Regions from separate parts of the Mesorhizobium sp. BH1-1-4 genome, predicted to be linked through region 2. Evidence: riboswitches for the same ligand, from Rfam matches in the RefSeq annotation. Region 2 holds a riboswitch; the other holds the start of a gene.

Region 1 (7,409 bases), on a different contig from region 2:
AGCGCTGCCGGACAGGGCCAGGACGGCGGCGGCAGCGATGAGGATCTTGTTCATTTTAAACTCCTGAATTTTTGAAGTCCGGCGGGCCGGCGGGCGAACCCACCGGCCGCGGGATTGGGATTAGTGACCGAAGAGGTTTCGGTCGCTGCCCTGCTGAACGGGCGCCTGGGTGGCCGGAGCCGACTTGCCGATCGACGCGGTGGCGGCGTTGTCGGTCGAAGTGACAACCGCCTGGTTGGCACCGTTCGAACCAAAGTTGTCGCTACCGGCGAAGGCGCTGCCGGAAAGGGCCAGGACGGCGGCGGCAGCAATGAGGATCTTGTTCATTCTAAATACTCCTGAATTTTTGAAATCAGTCGGACCGGCGGGCGAACCCACCGGCCGTGGGATTGGGATTAGTGACCGAAGAGGTTGCGGTCGCTGCCCTGCTGAACGGGCGCCTGGGTGGCCGGAGCCGACTTGCCGATCGACGCGGTGGCCGCGTTGTCGGTCGAAGTGACAGCCGCCTGGTTGGCACCGTTCGAACCAAAGTTGTCGCTACCGGCGAAGGCGCTGCCGGAAAGGGCCAGAACGGCGGCGGCAGCAATGAGGATCTTGTTCATCTTAAATACTCCTGAATTTGTGGCGTCCACCGGCGCGGCAGGGCAATCCCGCCGCGTGCCGGGGAGCGGCTATTAGTTGTTGCCGAAGAGGTTGTGATCGGCACCCTGGACAGGCGTCTGAGCAGCCGGCTGCGACTTCTTGGTCGAAGCGGTGTACGAGCTGTCGACAGAGGTGGCAGCAGGGGTCGCGGCGCTCGAACCATAATGGTCGCTACCAGCAAAGGCGCTGCCGGAAATAGCCAGAAGGGCTGCGGCAGTGAGAACAATCTTTTTCATTTTGGGGTACTCCAGTATTTTTTCCGTCCGTCTAGCGGCGTGTCTTGGGATTAAAAATCGCGTCGTTCGGACAGCCCCGATGTGGGAGAGCACCTTTGCCGTTTCCAATCACGAAGTTGTTCCGCGTGGACCATGACTCCACCACTTGAAATTGTACCAGGCCCTTTTACGTCCATTGTTTTTCTTCGCTATATCAACCGGTTAACTGGAACCACCGCTTCGATCACCGACTGTGTCGAAGGCCCTGCGTTCACACCGTCCTGCACGCACCGTCAACAGAAACGAACCGTTCGGTTCGATTTTAGAATCTGCTAATAGTCACTTTTCGTAACCGTTAACCTTTTTCGCCGCCGGCAACGGGTCGAAAACGGTGCCGGCGCGGCTTCCCATAAAGACGCCTCCATCGGCCGGAACCATCCAGCATGCGTGTCGCGCCGCATGGAGGCGATGTCGCTTTCATGCCGATGTCGCAAACCCTGTCGTGATTAAATCATTCCATCTCAGGTGCCGCTGCGTGACGACGGAGCGGAGAATTGGGAAGCCGGTCAGATTCCGGCGCTGCCCCCGCAACGGTGGTGGAGTTCAAGTCGCAACGGGAGACCACTGGGCGAAGGCCTGGGAAGGTGTCGCGATGGTCCGCAAGGACGACTCCAGAGCCCGGAAACCAGCCCGAGATCGCTAGAACTCGACTGATCGCGGTGGGCGGTCAAGGGGCGGATGATGTTTGTCCGGCTTTTGCCGGCTTGCGCTCAATCCTTCCTCCATCACCACCAGTTCAGTCCTTGAAAATGAGGACAGGACATGGATGCGCGCAACGACATGCTGAGGCTCTTGAACAGCCGCAGACAAGGCTTTTCGCTGGAACAGCCCTTTTATACCGACCCGGACTACTTCAAGCTGGACATGGAGCTGATCTGGTATCGCGACTGGCTGTTCATCGGCCATGATTGCGAGTTGCCCAAGCCGGGCAGCTTCATCACCGTGCAGATCGGCGACTATCCGGTCGTGCTGGTGCGTGACCAGCAGGGCAAGATCAACGCCTTCCATAATTCCTGCCGTCATCGCGGCAGCCGCGTCTGCAACAGCGACAAAGGCATGGCCGCCAAACTGGTCTGTCCTTACCACCAGTGGACTTACGAGCTTGACGGCCGGCTGCTGTTCGCCCGCCAGATGGCCGACGGGTTCGACAAGAGCCAGTTCGGGCTGAAGCCAGTCGCCTGCGAAAGCGTCGCCGGCTATGTCTTCATCAGCCTGGCCAAGGAGCCGGCGGACTTCGCGCCGATGCGGGCGATGATCGAGCCCTATCTGCAGCCGCACCGGCTCAGCGAGGCCAAGATCGCCTTCGAGAGCACCATCATCGAGAAGGGCAACTGGAAGCTGGTCTGGGAAAACAACCGCGAATGCTACCATTGCGCCGGCAATCATCCGGAATTGTGCAAGACCTTCCCGGAAGCGCCGACCGTGACCGGCGTGCAGGGCGCCGACAGCGATCCGGAAATGCTGGCGCATTGGGCCAAATGCGAGGCTGTTGGCCTGCCCAGCAAATTCCGCATCGACCCGGCTGGACAATACCGTGCCACCCGCGCGCCGTTGCTGCGCGATGCCCAGAGCTACACGATGACGGGCAAGCGGGCGGTGAGCAAGAACCTGTCCGACAGCGTCTCGGCCGACCGGATCGGCACCTTGATGCATTACCACTATCCGACGACCTGGAACCATATCCTGGTCGATCATGCCGTCACCTTACGTGTGCTGCCGGTCAGCGCCACAGAAACGGCGGTGACGACGAAATGGCTGGTGCACAAGGACGCGGTAGAGGGCGTCGACTACGATCTCGCCGACCTCACCCATGTCTGGACCGAGACCAACGACCAGGACCGCCGCATCGTCGAGGAAAACGCCTTCGGCATCCTGTCGCCGGCCTATGAGCCCGGCCCCTATTCGGAGCTGCATGAAGGCGGCGTCATCCAGTTCGTCGACTGGTACGCGCGCTTCATCGGCCCGCGCCTTGCCGAAGGCGGCCGGCCGGCGCTGCGCAGCGTGGCATGAGAGGCTGAGGGATGAATGCCATGACCGACCTTGGCCTCTATCGCCATCTCGACCAGATGGCGCCGTGGAACGACAGGCTGCAGGTGCTGGAAGTGACCGGCGTCAGCGATGAGGCGCCCGGCGTCAAGACCTTCACCTTCCGCTCCGACAACCAGACCTGGTTCCGTTACAAGCCGGGCCAGTTCGTGACGCTGGAACTGCCGACGCCGGACGGTCCGCTGATGCGCACCTACACGCTGTCGTCGTCACCGTCGCGGCCGTTCTCCATCGCGGTGACGGTGAAGGCGCAGGCAGGCAGCATCGGCACACGCTGGATGTTCGATCACCTGACCCCCGGCTCGCACGTCAAGGCCTATGGACCGAGCGGCGATTTTTCGTTGCACTGCCACCCGGCGGCGAAATATCTGTTCATCTCGGCCGGCTCCGGCGTCACGCCGATGATGTCGATGCTGCGCTGGCTGAACGATTGCGCGCCCTGGACCGATGTCGGCTTCGTCAATTGCGCGCGGCGTCCCGAAGAGATCATTTTCCGCAAGGAACTCGAACTTTTGGGCGGCCACATGCCGGGCCTGTCGCTCGGCTTCATGATCGAGGAGCGGTCGAGCCGCGAGGGCTGGTACGGCCATATGGGCCGCATCGATGCCATCCGGCTGCCGCTGCTGGCGCCCGATTTCCGTGAACGCGAGATCTTCTGCTGCGGCCCCGATCCCTTCATGCGTGCTGTGCGCGGCATGCTGGAGGCCGCCGGCTTCGACATGGCGAGATACCATCAGGAAAGCTTTGCCGCGCCGACCGTCGAGGAAATCCAGGCGCCGTTCGCCTCGCCGGAGCAGGACGGTGCGGCAGCTCCCGTCGAAGCAGCAACACCTATCCGCTTCGCGATGTCGGACGTCGATGCCGAGTGCGTCGCCGGCCAGACCGTGCTGCAGACGGCCCGCGCCTCGGGCGTGCGGATCCCGGCAGCCTGCGAATTCGGCCTGTGCGGAACCTGCAAGGTGAAGAAAGTCTCCGGCGCCGTCGAGATGAGCCACAATGGCGGCATCCTCGATCACGAGATCGACGACGGCTTCATCCTGGCCTGTTGTTCCAAGCCACTGTCGGCACTGGAAATCGAGGTTTGATCCGGCTGGCCTTCGACTGATCCCGCATATGGCCGGCGCCTTACCGGCAAAGGTTACCTTGCCAAGGAACAACCGAAAGTTTACAGGCGTTGTCGGTGGAACGGGTCCTGCTGGCGGGCAGGAATGCTAAGCGGGGCGACAATGATGCATGAATCCCATGCCTATGCGGTTGCGAGCCGGGATATCGTTTTCGAATCCTTCGATGGCGAGGCCGTGGTGCTCAACCTTGCGAATGGCAAGTATTTCGGCTTCTCCGATTCCGGCAGCAAGGTGTGGCAGGCACTTTCGTCCGGAATGGACGCCCGGGCTCTGGTCGGGCTTACCGCGGGCGGCTCGACAATAGGCCAGGCCCAACTCGATCACTTCATAGCGCAATTGCTCGAACTGGGCTTGCTGGTGCCTTCCGACGCGACGGTGCAGCCATTGCCGGACGAATTGGCCGCCGAGCTGGCCGCCACGAACGAGCCGCTCGATGTGAGCATTCACGACGACCTCGCCGACCTGATCGTCATTGATCCCATCCACGAGGTCGAGGAACCACTCGGCTGGCCGGCGGTCAAGCAGGCTTCCTGACGGGCCGGCCGCTGCCGTGATGGAAGGCGCTTGATGCCGCGCGTCACGCTGGAAACCTTGCCCGATTACGGCCGGTATCTCCTCGCCGCCGCCGAAAATGCGGGCTTGCGCTATCCGACCACATGCAAGGTCAGCCTGCCCCTGTTGGAACTGACCGTGCATCTCGGTCACGGCGTGCTTGCCGATGCACTGGGCCATGCATTTGTCGAAGCCGGACGTGATCGGCCCGAACCGGCCGCGTGCCGCGTCTTCATCGCTTATCCCGGCATCCACGGCATTCCGGAGCCCGCGCGATGGGGCGACGCGCATTTCACCGAGCACGGTTTTGCCAAACGGCTCGCCGAAGCCGGGTTGCGCGGCCACTATTTCCACGACCTGGATTTCTGGCAGATCTACGATCCGCACCGTAGCGTTGGCGTGCAGCTGATGGCGTCGGCCGATGCCTTTCCGCCCTGGGAGCCGGGGGCGCCGCTGCGCGCCTTCCTGCACTGGGAATATGCCGCGCGCGGCATGCGGCTGACCCATGCCGGCACGCTCGGCATCGACGGCAAGGGTATCCTGCTCGCCGGCGCGGGCGGGGCGGGGAAATCCGGCACTGTCGCCGCCGGCCTGCTCAATGGGCTCGACAGTGTCGGCGACGACTATGTGCTGATCGATCTCGTCGGGGGCGTGACCGCGCGGCCCCTTTTCTCCACCCTGAAACAGGACGCGCGAGGTTTCGCGCGGCTGGGCCTGCAACAGAGGCTGGCTGAGCAAGGCCCGCTGAACTGGCAGGGCAAGCACACGTTTCACATTGGCGACGTAACGCCCCGCCCGGTGCCCGCGATGCTGGACATCGTCGCGCTGGTGGTGCCACATATCAGCGGTGGCGGAGCAAGTTCGATCATGCCGGTGTCACGCAGGGATGCCATGATTGCCTTGGCGCCGTCCGGCATCGCCCAGATGCCGGGCGAGCGCGAAAGCGGCTTTCGCTTCTTCAGCGAATTGACCCGCCTCTTGCCGTGCTTTCGTTTGTCCCTCGGCACCGACCCGGCAGAAATCGCCGGCGCGATCGAGAATTTCCTGACGCGAGGCCTCTCGTGAAGCTCAGCGTGATCATGCCGGTGTACAATCGCGAGCGCTATGTCGTCTCGGCGCTGCGCTCCCTGATCAGGCAGCGCGCTGACGCCGACTTCGACATCATCGTCATCGACGACGGCTCCACGGACGCCTCGGTGGAGGCGATACGGTCTGCGATGCGCGAGGCGTCCTGCATCCGCCTGGTCCTGCAACCCAATATGGGCGTCGCGAGGGCGCGCAACGCCGGGCTTAGACACTTGCCGCCGGATGCCGGGTTTGTGTCATTCCTCGATTCCGACGACATCTCGCTTGCCGGACGCTTCAAGACGGATCTGGCTTGCTTCAAGGCCGAGCCGGGCCTTGACCTGACCTACTCCCTGATGACCCTGGCCGAGCAGATAGACGATGACAGGATGGAGCCGGTAGCGGGCAGTCGCACTGTAACGCTGCGCGGAATTTCAATGAGCACCGGCCTGTTCAGCAGGGCGCTTATCGATCGCATAGGCTATTTCGACGAGGAATTCGATCAGTGCGAGGACACTGACTATCTGTTGCGCATCTTCGAAACGGGTCCGAATTACCGCCTTCTGGAGACGGTCGCGATCTACTACAGGCGCCATGCCGGCAATATCACCGGGAAGCGCGAGAGCCGGCTCCGCGACCACATGCGGGCGATCCACAAATCGATCCGGCGACGCAGGGCCAACCCATCCCTGCGTGAGATTCCCGGCATTTTCGAGCTCAAGAGCTCGCCCGACTGGCGGGTGCTTTAATGCGGTATATCTCGCGATCAAATCGGATGGTGCAGCAGCGGCCGCGAGGTCGCGGATGAGGCTGAGCGTGATCATGCCGGTCTACAATCGCGAAGCCTATGTGGGCGCCGCGCTGCGTTCGCTGCTCAGGCAAGGCGACGCCGCCGATCTCGACATCATCGTCGTCGACGACGGTTCGACCGACGGTTCGGTCGAGGCCGTGCGCGCGATGATGCATGATCATTCCTGCATCCGGCTGTTCCGGCAAGAGAACATGGGGGTGACGCGGGCGCGCAACAGCGGGCTCAGGCTGCTCAAGCCCGAGGCAGACCTGGTCTCGTTCCTCGATTCGGACGACATCTCGCCGGCCGGGCGCTTCGAGGCGGATGTCGCGTTTTTCCGGAAGAATCCCGATCTCGATCTGACCTACTCAAGGATGATGCTGGTCGACAAGATCGATGACGGGATCCTGGAGCCCACGGCGGACAGCAACAGCATCACGATTCGTGGCATTCACCTGTCGGCGGCGATCTTCGCGCGCCGGCTCGTCGCGCGCATAGGTGATTTCGACGAGGATTTCGTCCAGGCCGAAGACACCGACTACCTGCTGCGCGGTTTTGAGATCGGCCCCAGATACGTGCTTCCCGACACGGTCGCACTCTACTACAGACGGCATGCCGGCAACATGACGAGGCAAGAGGACGTCCAGTCGCGGGAATTCCTGCGCGCTATCTATAAATCCATGAAGCGGCGCAAGGCCGACCCGTCGCTACGGCCGATCGAAGGTATCTTCGAGCTGGACAAACTGACAGATTGGCACTCCCTGTGATGGACGGATACGGCGTCGTCATACCGGCCTTCAACGCCAGCGACACTATCGCCGAGACGCTGCGGTCGGTCGCGGCCCAGACGGTGCGGCCTGAACTGGTGGTGATTGTCGACGACGGATCGACCGACGACCTCGCCGCGGCGATCGG
Region 2 (7,409 bases):
TTCATAGGCAAAGCCGATGGTCAGCACTGCCAAAAAAACCATCATTGACCAGAAACCGAGCATGCCGATCTTCGAGAAGGACACTGCCCAGGGGAAGAGGAAGGCGACTTCCAGGTCGAATATAATGAACAGGATCGACACCAGGTAGAAGCGGATGTCGAATTTCATGCGGGCGTCGTCGAACGAGTTGAAACCGCACTCGTAGGCGGAAAGCTTTTCGGGATCCGGGTTGCGGTAGGCCACCAGGAACGGCGCGACCAGCAGCGCCAGGCCGACGACCAGTGCCACGCCGATAAACAGGACGATGGGCAGGTACGAACTGAGAAGTGCGTTCATGCAGCGGCTTTCCGTTGGCGCCAATCCACTTTGACTACAGCACCGAACCTTAATGCGGAAGCGTGACAGATTAACCGCTGAACCGTTTTAAGGGGGCCTATGCTGCAACGCGGCGAGGGTTAGCGCAGCACTTCCAGCGAAGCAAGTCAAACCTTGTTCAAAACAACGAGCTGGACGGCATTCCGGGAGAAACTGGTCTCATACGCTCCTGTTTGATTTCCTTCGCTTTTTACTCCACTTTTCTCTCCTGACAGGATTGCCACCAAAACCCTGCTAGCATGGGCTGGAATCACCCCATCACATCTTTGTCAAAGCACCCTCAGAGTGACGCCTGCATGAAGGAAAAGATCTCGCTTGCCACCGCCCGGCGCATCGCGCTCGCCGCGCAGGGGTTTCTCGACCCCCGCCCCGCCGGCACGCCCGACCGCCGCCATTTCGCCCGCGTTCTGTCCCGCACCGGCCTGCTGCAGATCGATTCCGTCAGTGCGGTGGTGCGCGCACATTACATGCCGCTCTATTCGCGTCTTGGCCCCTATCCCCTCGCCTTGCTCGACAACGCCGCCGTGACGCGCAAGCGCACCGTGTTCGAATACTGGGCGCACGAGGCCTCCTTCCTGCCGGTCGAGACCTACCCACTGATGCGCTGGCGCATGCGGCGCGCCGAGCAAGGCGACGAAATGTATCTGGGGCTGGCCAAATGGGGCCGCGAGCACGCCGCCTATATAGAAGAGATCTACCGCGAGGTCGTCGAGCGCGGGCCGATCGCCGCTTCGGCGCTCGAAGGCCAGAAAGGCTCCGGCGGCTGGTGGGGCTGGAGCCACGCCAAGCACGCCTTCGAATGGCTGTTCTGGGCCGGCCGCATCACCACGGCGCACCGACGCGGTTTCGAGCGCTTCTATGACCTGCCGGAACGCGTGCTGCCGCAGGCGATCCTCGACCTGCCGGTGCCGGCGGCCGAGGACGCGCACCGCGAATTGCTGCGCATCTCCGCCCGCGCCCATGGCGTGGCGACATCGGGCGACCTGCGCGACTATTTCCGCCTGTCGCCGGCCGATATGAAAGGCCGGCTGGAGGAACTGGTCGAACTCGGCGACTTGCTGCCGGTCCGTGTCGAGGGCTGGGACAAGCCGGCTTACCTTCACAAGGACGCCCGTATGCCGCGCAAGATCGAGGCCCGCGCCCTGCTGGCGCCGTTCGATCCGGTCGTCTTCGAGCGCTCGCGCTCGGAACGGCTGTTCGATTTCCACTACCGCATCGAAATCTACACGCCGGCTGACAAGCGCCAATATGGCTACTATGTCCTGCCCTTCCTGCTTGGCGACAGGATCGTGGCGCGCGTCGACCTCAAGGCTGACCGGCCGGCCAGTGTCCTGCGCGTCCACGCGGCTTATGCCGAGCCCGGCGCACCGCCAGAGACGGCGGCTCAGCTCTTCGAGGAATTGAAGCAGATGCAGGGCTGGCTAGGCCTCGAACGCATGGAGGTGACGCCTGCCGGCGATCTGGGCCCGGCGCTGGCCGACATCACGGTGTCGTAAGCTCGCGTTGACACCGCTGCCCGCAAGAGCCTAAATCCGATCCAGACGGTCTCCTCTCAGCAAAGGGAGGAGCCAAGAGGGAATGCGGTGCGGGCTGAAAACCCAAATCCGCGGCTGTCCCCGCAACTGTAAGCGAAGAGCCAAGGCCGAAAGCCACTGGGATTGTCCCGGGAAGGCGGCTACCCAAGGCGATGACCCGCGAGCCAGGAGACCTGCCGTCTGGAATGCAAGAATCCGATCGCCCGGCGGGTTTTCCGGGCAAGGAGCCTGATTTGGATCGCGACAGCAGTTTTTCGGCTGAAACAACAGACGTTTTGTCCGGCGAGGGTGATTCCCTGGCCGGCGTGACCGTCATCGTCTGCGCCTCGTGCCGCGACGAGACCGGCTCCGACGCCAATCCCCGGGCCGGCGAAATTTTGGCGGAAGACACGCGCCAGGCCGCCTCGGGCGAGAACATCCGCATCCGCACGGTCGAATGCCTCGGCAATTGCAAGCGCCGGCTGAGCGCCGCGATCCTGCGCGACGGCTGCTGGAGCTATGTGTTCGGCGACCTGACCACAACCAGCGGCGCCGATCTCGTCACCGGCGCCAAGCTCTTCGCCACCTCGACCGACGGCCTCATTCCCTGGCGGGGCCGGCCCGATAGCCTCAAGCGTGGCCTCGTTGCCCGCATCCCTCCTCTCGACATGCTGAAGGACTTGACATGACCGCTCCAAATTCGGCCGGCAATCTCTCCCGCGTTCCCTGCACCGTCGTTACCGGCTTCCTCGGCGCCGGCAAGACGACACTGGTTCGCCATCTCCTGGAAAATGCCGGCGGCAAGCGCATTGCCATCATCGTCAACGAGTTCGGCGACATCGGCATCGATGGCGAAATCCTCAAAGGGTGCGGCATCGACACCTGCCCCGAGGAAAACATCGTCGAACTGGCCAATGGCTGCATCTGCTGCACCGTCGCCGACGATTTCGTGCCGGCGCTCGACCAGATCCTGTCGCTGACGCCGAAGGTCGACCACATCCTGATCGAAACCTCCGGTCTCGCTCTCCCCAAGCCTCTGGTTCAGGCTTTCCAGTGGCCTACGGTGAAGAGCCGGGTGACCGTCGACGGCGTCATCGCCGTGGTCGACGGTCCCGCACTTGCCGAGGGCCGCGTCGCCAACGACATGGACGCCCTGCAGGCGCAGCGCGCCGGGGATGACAGCCTCGACCATGACGATCCGGTCGAGGAAGTGTTCGAGGACCAGATCGCCTGCGCCGACCTGATCATCCTGTCGAAGAGCGACCTGATGGATGCCGCCGGTTCGGCCCGCGCCAACGCCATCGTCAACGAGCATTCCGCCCGCGCCGTGAAGATCGTGCCGACGTCTCATGGCAAGGTCGATCCCTCGGTGCTGCTCGGGCTTGGTCTTGCCGTCGAGGACGACATCGAGAACCGCAAGTCGCATCATGACGGCGCGTTCGATCATGAGCACGATGATTTCGACACCTTCATCGTCGACATCCCCTCGATCGCCAATCCGGACGAACTGGCCAAGCGCGTCACAGAGGCCGCCGAACAGGAAAACGTCCTCCGTGTGAAGGGTTTCGTCGAGGTCGGCGGCAAGCCGATGCGGCTCCTGCTGCAGGCCGTCGGCCCGCGCGTCAATCATTACTATGACCGTGCCTGGACGGCTGATGACGACCGCCGCTCGCGCCTCGTCGTCATCGGCCTCAAGGGGCTGAACCGTCCGGCGATCGAACGTATCCTCGCCGGCTGATTTCAGACACGGACCGCGATGCACATCCTCACCACGACCTCCGCCTCGCTCGACGACCTCGCCGAGCCTGTCGATCTCCGGCAGACGCCGGCGGATATCGTGGCCCTGTCCTTCACCGACAGCGATCTCGCCGGACTGGCGGCGGCATGGAAGGCGCAAGCCGATCGCCTGCCCTCGATGCGGCTCGCGTCACTGCGCGACCTGCGCCATCCCATGTCCGTCGACCTGTGGATCGACAGTGTGGCCCGCCACGCCAGGATCATCCTGGTGCGCATCCTCGGCGGCTACGACTGGTGGCGTTATGGTTGCGACCAGCTCGCCGCGATTGCCCGCGAACGCGGCATCAAACTGGCGCTGCTTCCCGGTGAAAGCCACGACGAGGATCTCAGGTTGATCGAATCCTCGACGCTGCCGCGCGCCGACCTCGACAGCCTTCTCGGCTATTTCCGCGAAGGCGGCCCGGCCAATATGAGCGCGCTGGTGCACAGGCTGGCAGGCCTGGCTGGACAGGACACGTCGGTCGCCAGTCCGGTCAGTGTGCCGAAGGCCGGTTACTATCAGTCTGGATTGGGGGTCGTGGAGAAGCCGGACCTTTCAATGGTCGGCGCTCCCGTCGTCCCAATTCTTTTCTACCGATCGATGCTGCTTGCAGCCGATGTCGCACCCATAGACGCTCTTTTTGAAGCTTTGGAGCAACGCGGCATGCTCCCGATTCCCATCTTCGTCTCCAGCCTGAAAGACCCGGTGTCCCTGGCCTTTGTCGAAAATGCCCTCGCCTCGCTGAAACCCGCCGCCATCATCACCGCGACCGCTTTCGCCTCCGGTGCCGAGCCCGGCGTCGAAACCCTGTTCGACCGCGCTGGCGTGCCCGTCTTCCAGGTCATCGTCGCCACCACGCGCCGCGATGTCTGGGAAAACAACCAGCGCGGCCTGGCGCCCGCCGACCTCGCCATGCATGTCGTGCTGCCCGAACTCGACGGCCGCATCCTTGCCGGTGCCATTTCCTTCAAGGGCGAGAGCGATGTCGATCCCGCACTTGGCCATCGCGCGCTGGCCAACCGGCCGGAGCCGGATCGCGTGGCGCAGGTGGCGGGGCGTGTGGCGGCTTTCATACGCCTTCAGGAGACGCCCCGTGCCGAGCGCAAGCTCGCCATCCTCATTCCCGATTATCCCAGCGCTCCTGGCCGCACCGGCTATGCCGTTGGCCTCGATGTGCCGTCGAGTGTGTTGGCCATGCTGCACGACTTGAGCGAACAGGGCTATGTGGTTGGAGAGATTCCGCAAACGCCGCGTGAATTGCTGGATGCGCTGGAGCGGAGCCAAGGCGGGCTGGGGCTGGAGGATTATTTGGCCTTCTCTACGGAGTTGCCGATAGTGGCAATTGCTCCAGTAGAAGCCGCTTGGGGAAAGGCCGATGACGAGACAGGATTGCGCGAGGCGCCCCCCTCTGTCCTGCCGGACATCTCCCCCTCAAGGGGGGAGATTGAGCTGTCATCGCCGATTTCGCCAATCCCAAACGTTGAAAGTGGAGCGCCGCCAGCGAAGCTGCTGATCTCCCCCCTTGAGGGGGAGATGTCCGGCAGGACAGAGGGGGGCGCCTCGCGCAGACCTTCGCTATCAAGCAAAAAACACTTCCCCTTCCGCGCCGCCACCTTCGGCAACATCACTGTCGCCCTCGCCCCTGATCGCGGCCGTTCCGCCGACCGCCGCGCCGACTATCACGACCCGACGCTCCCTCCACGCCACGCGCTGATCGCCTTTGGCGTGTGGCTGCGCAGATCGCTCGGCGTCCATGCCTTAATCCATGTCGGCGCCCACGGCACGCTGGAATGGCTGCCGGGCAAGACCGTCGCGCTTTCGCAAAACTGCTTCCCCGAAATCGTCACCGGCTCCCTGCCGGTCATCTATCCCTTCATCGTCTCCAACCCCGGCGAGGCAGCACAGGCCAAGCGCCGCATCGCCGCCGTCACCCTTGGCCATCTGCCACCGCCGCTGACAGGCGCGGGGTTGGACGAAAACCAGCACAAGCTCGAACGCCTGGTCGATGAATACGCCCAGGCCGACGGCCTCGACCGCCGCCGCCGCGACCGTCTCGCCAGGCTGATCGTCGACACCGCGCAAAAGACGGGCCTCGCTTCCGAAGCCGGCGTCGCGAAAACCGACGCACCCGACGAAGCGCTGCGCCGCATCGATGCCTGGCTCTGCGATCTCAAGGATTTCGCCATCAAGGATGGACTGCATATCTACGGCCGCGTGCCCGGGGACGAACCCGACGCCATACGCCGCCAAAGCGCGGAAGCCGAGAAGTCGGCACTGCTCGCCGCGCTCGATGGCCGTCACGTCAAGGCCGGCCCGGCCGGCGCTCCCGCACGGGGCCGCTCGGACGTGCTTCCAACCGGCCGCAATCTGTTCACCTCGGACCCGCGCACCATGCCGACGCCGACCGCCTACGACCTGGGCAAAGCGGCGGCGGAAGAAGTGGTGCGGGCCTACCTGCAATCGCATGGCGACTGGCCGCGTTCGCTGGTCATCGATCTCTGGGGCTCGGCCTCGCTGCGCACCGGCGGCGAGGAGATCGCGCAAGGCCTGGCGCTGATGGGCTGCCGGCCGCAATGGGACACTGCCACGGGGCGCATCACTGGCATCGAGGTGTTGCCGCCGGCCACGCTCGGCCGTGCGCGCGTCGATGTCACCTGGCGCATCTCAGGCCTGTTCCGCGACATGTTCCCGACCCAGATCGCCCTGATCGACGCCGCCGCCAACGCCGTCGCCGCACGCGACGAGGACGATTCGGAAAACCCGCTCGCGGCAAAAACCCGTGCCGACGGCAAGGTCAGCCCGCGCATCTTCGGCACCTCGCCCGGCACGTACGGCGCCGGCGTCGAGGATTTGCTGTCGGGCGGCGACTGGGGTGCGCGCGAAGAGATCGGCCGCGCCTATCTCGACGCCACCTCGCATGCCTATGGCGGCGCCGGCGGCGAAGGCGTCTCGGCGCCCGGAGCGTTTGAAGGCCGCATCGCCGAAGCCGACCTTCTCGTCCACACCGGCGACGATCCCGGCCGCGACATTCTCGAGGGCTCGGCCGACGTCGCCTTCATCGGCGGCTTTTCGGCCGCCCTGGCCGCACTCGGCAGGAACGCCGACGTCATCGTGCTCGACACCACCGATCCGCAAAAACCGAAGCCGCGCTCGGTCGGCGAGGCTGTCTCGCGGGTGGTGCGCGCCCGCGCCGTCAACGCCCGCTTCATCTCAGGCCAAATGCGCCACGGCCCGCGCGGCGCCTCCGAATTCGCCGAAACGGTCGACCGGCTGGTCGGCTTCGCCGAAACCACCCATGCCATTCCGGGCGCGCTGATCGAGGCCGTGCACGATGCCTATCTCGGCGATCCTGAGGTCCGCGCCTTCATCTTGCGCGAAAATCCCGCCGCCGCCAAAGTCATCGCCGAGCGTTTTCTCTCGGCGCGCCGGCGTGGCCTCTGGCATCCCTTGCGCAATTCCATCGACGACGATCTCGCCGCGCTGATTGCCGAAGCCAACGCGCTCGGGGTGGCGGCATGAACGCCTTCTCGCGCCGTGGTGCCTGCCCTGCTCTGTCGGCGCCGATGCAGACAGGCGACGGCCTGCTGGTGCGGCTCAATCCGGTGGATGGTGGCCCATCTTCTGGAGGGTTGTCGCCGAAGCTGTTGATCGGGATCGCCGAATCCGCCTTGCGGCACGGCAACGGCATCATGGAAGTGACGGCGCGCGGCAGCCTGCAGATACGCGGGCTGACGACGGAAAGC

What was found. Region 2 has a riboswitch for cobalamin ahead of LB569_RS27895 (DUF1636 family protein). Riboswitches for the same ligand answer to the same signal wherever they lie in the genome.
Region 1: it holds a riboswitch for cobalamin, as region 2 does, so the genes downstream of both, LB569_RS21420 (aromatic ring-hydroxylating oxygenase subunit alpha) here and LB569_RS27895 (DUF1636 family protein) in region 2, are expected to answer to the same signal.

Annotation. Positions count from the first base shown of each region.
Region 1 covers NZ_JAIUIN010000013.1:129,542-136,950, reverse strand. Annotated here, with positions in the region: gene LB569_RS21440 (DUF680 domain-containing protein) at 1-54, opposite strand, end outside; gene LB569_RS21435 (DUF680 domain-containing protein) at 121-327, opposite strand; gene LB569_RS21430 (DUF680 domain-containing protein) at 396-602, opposite strand; gene LB569_RS21425 (DUF680 domain-containing protein) at 675-878, opposite strand; cobalamin riboswitch at 1,364-1,566, shown strand; gene LB569_RS21420 (aromatic ring-hydroxylating oxygenase subunit alpha) at 1,680-2,927, shown strand; gene LB569_RS21415 (hybrid-cluster NAD(P)-dependent oxidoreductase) at 2,948-4,048, shown strand; gene LB569_RS21410 (PqqD family protein) at 4,190-4,621, shown strand; gene LB569_RS21405 (serine kinase) at 4,655-5,704, shown strand; gene LB569_RS21400 (glycosyltransferase family 2 protein) at 5,701-6,453, shown strand; gene LB569_RS21395 (glycosyltransferase family 2 protein) at 6,509-7,261, shown strand; gene LB569_RS21390 (glycosyltransferase family 2 protein) at 7,261-7,409, shown strand, end outside.
Region 2 covers NZ_JAIUIN010000026.1:25,989-33,397, reverse strand. Annotated here, with positions in the region: gene LB569_RS27905 (NADH-quinone oxidoreductase subunit A) at 1-336, opposite strand, end outside; gene LB569_RS27900 (winged helix-turn-helix domain-containing protein) at 672-1,871, shown strand; cobalamin riboswitch at 1,901-2,106, shown strand; gene LB569_RS27895 (DUF1636 family protein) at 2,144-2,578, shown strand; gene cobW (cobalamin biosynthesis protein CobW) at 2,575-3,627, shown strand; gene LB569_RS27885 (cobaltochelatase subunit CobN) at 3,646-7,185, shown strand; gene cobG (precorrin-3B synthase) at 7,182-7,409, shown strand, end outside.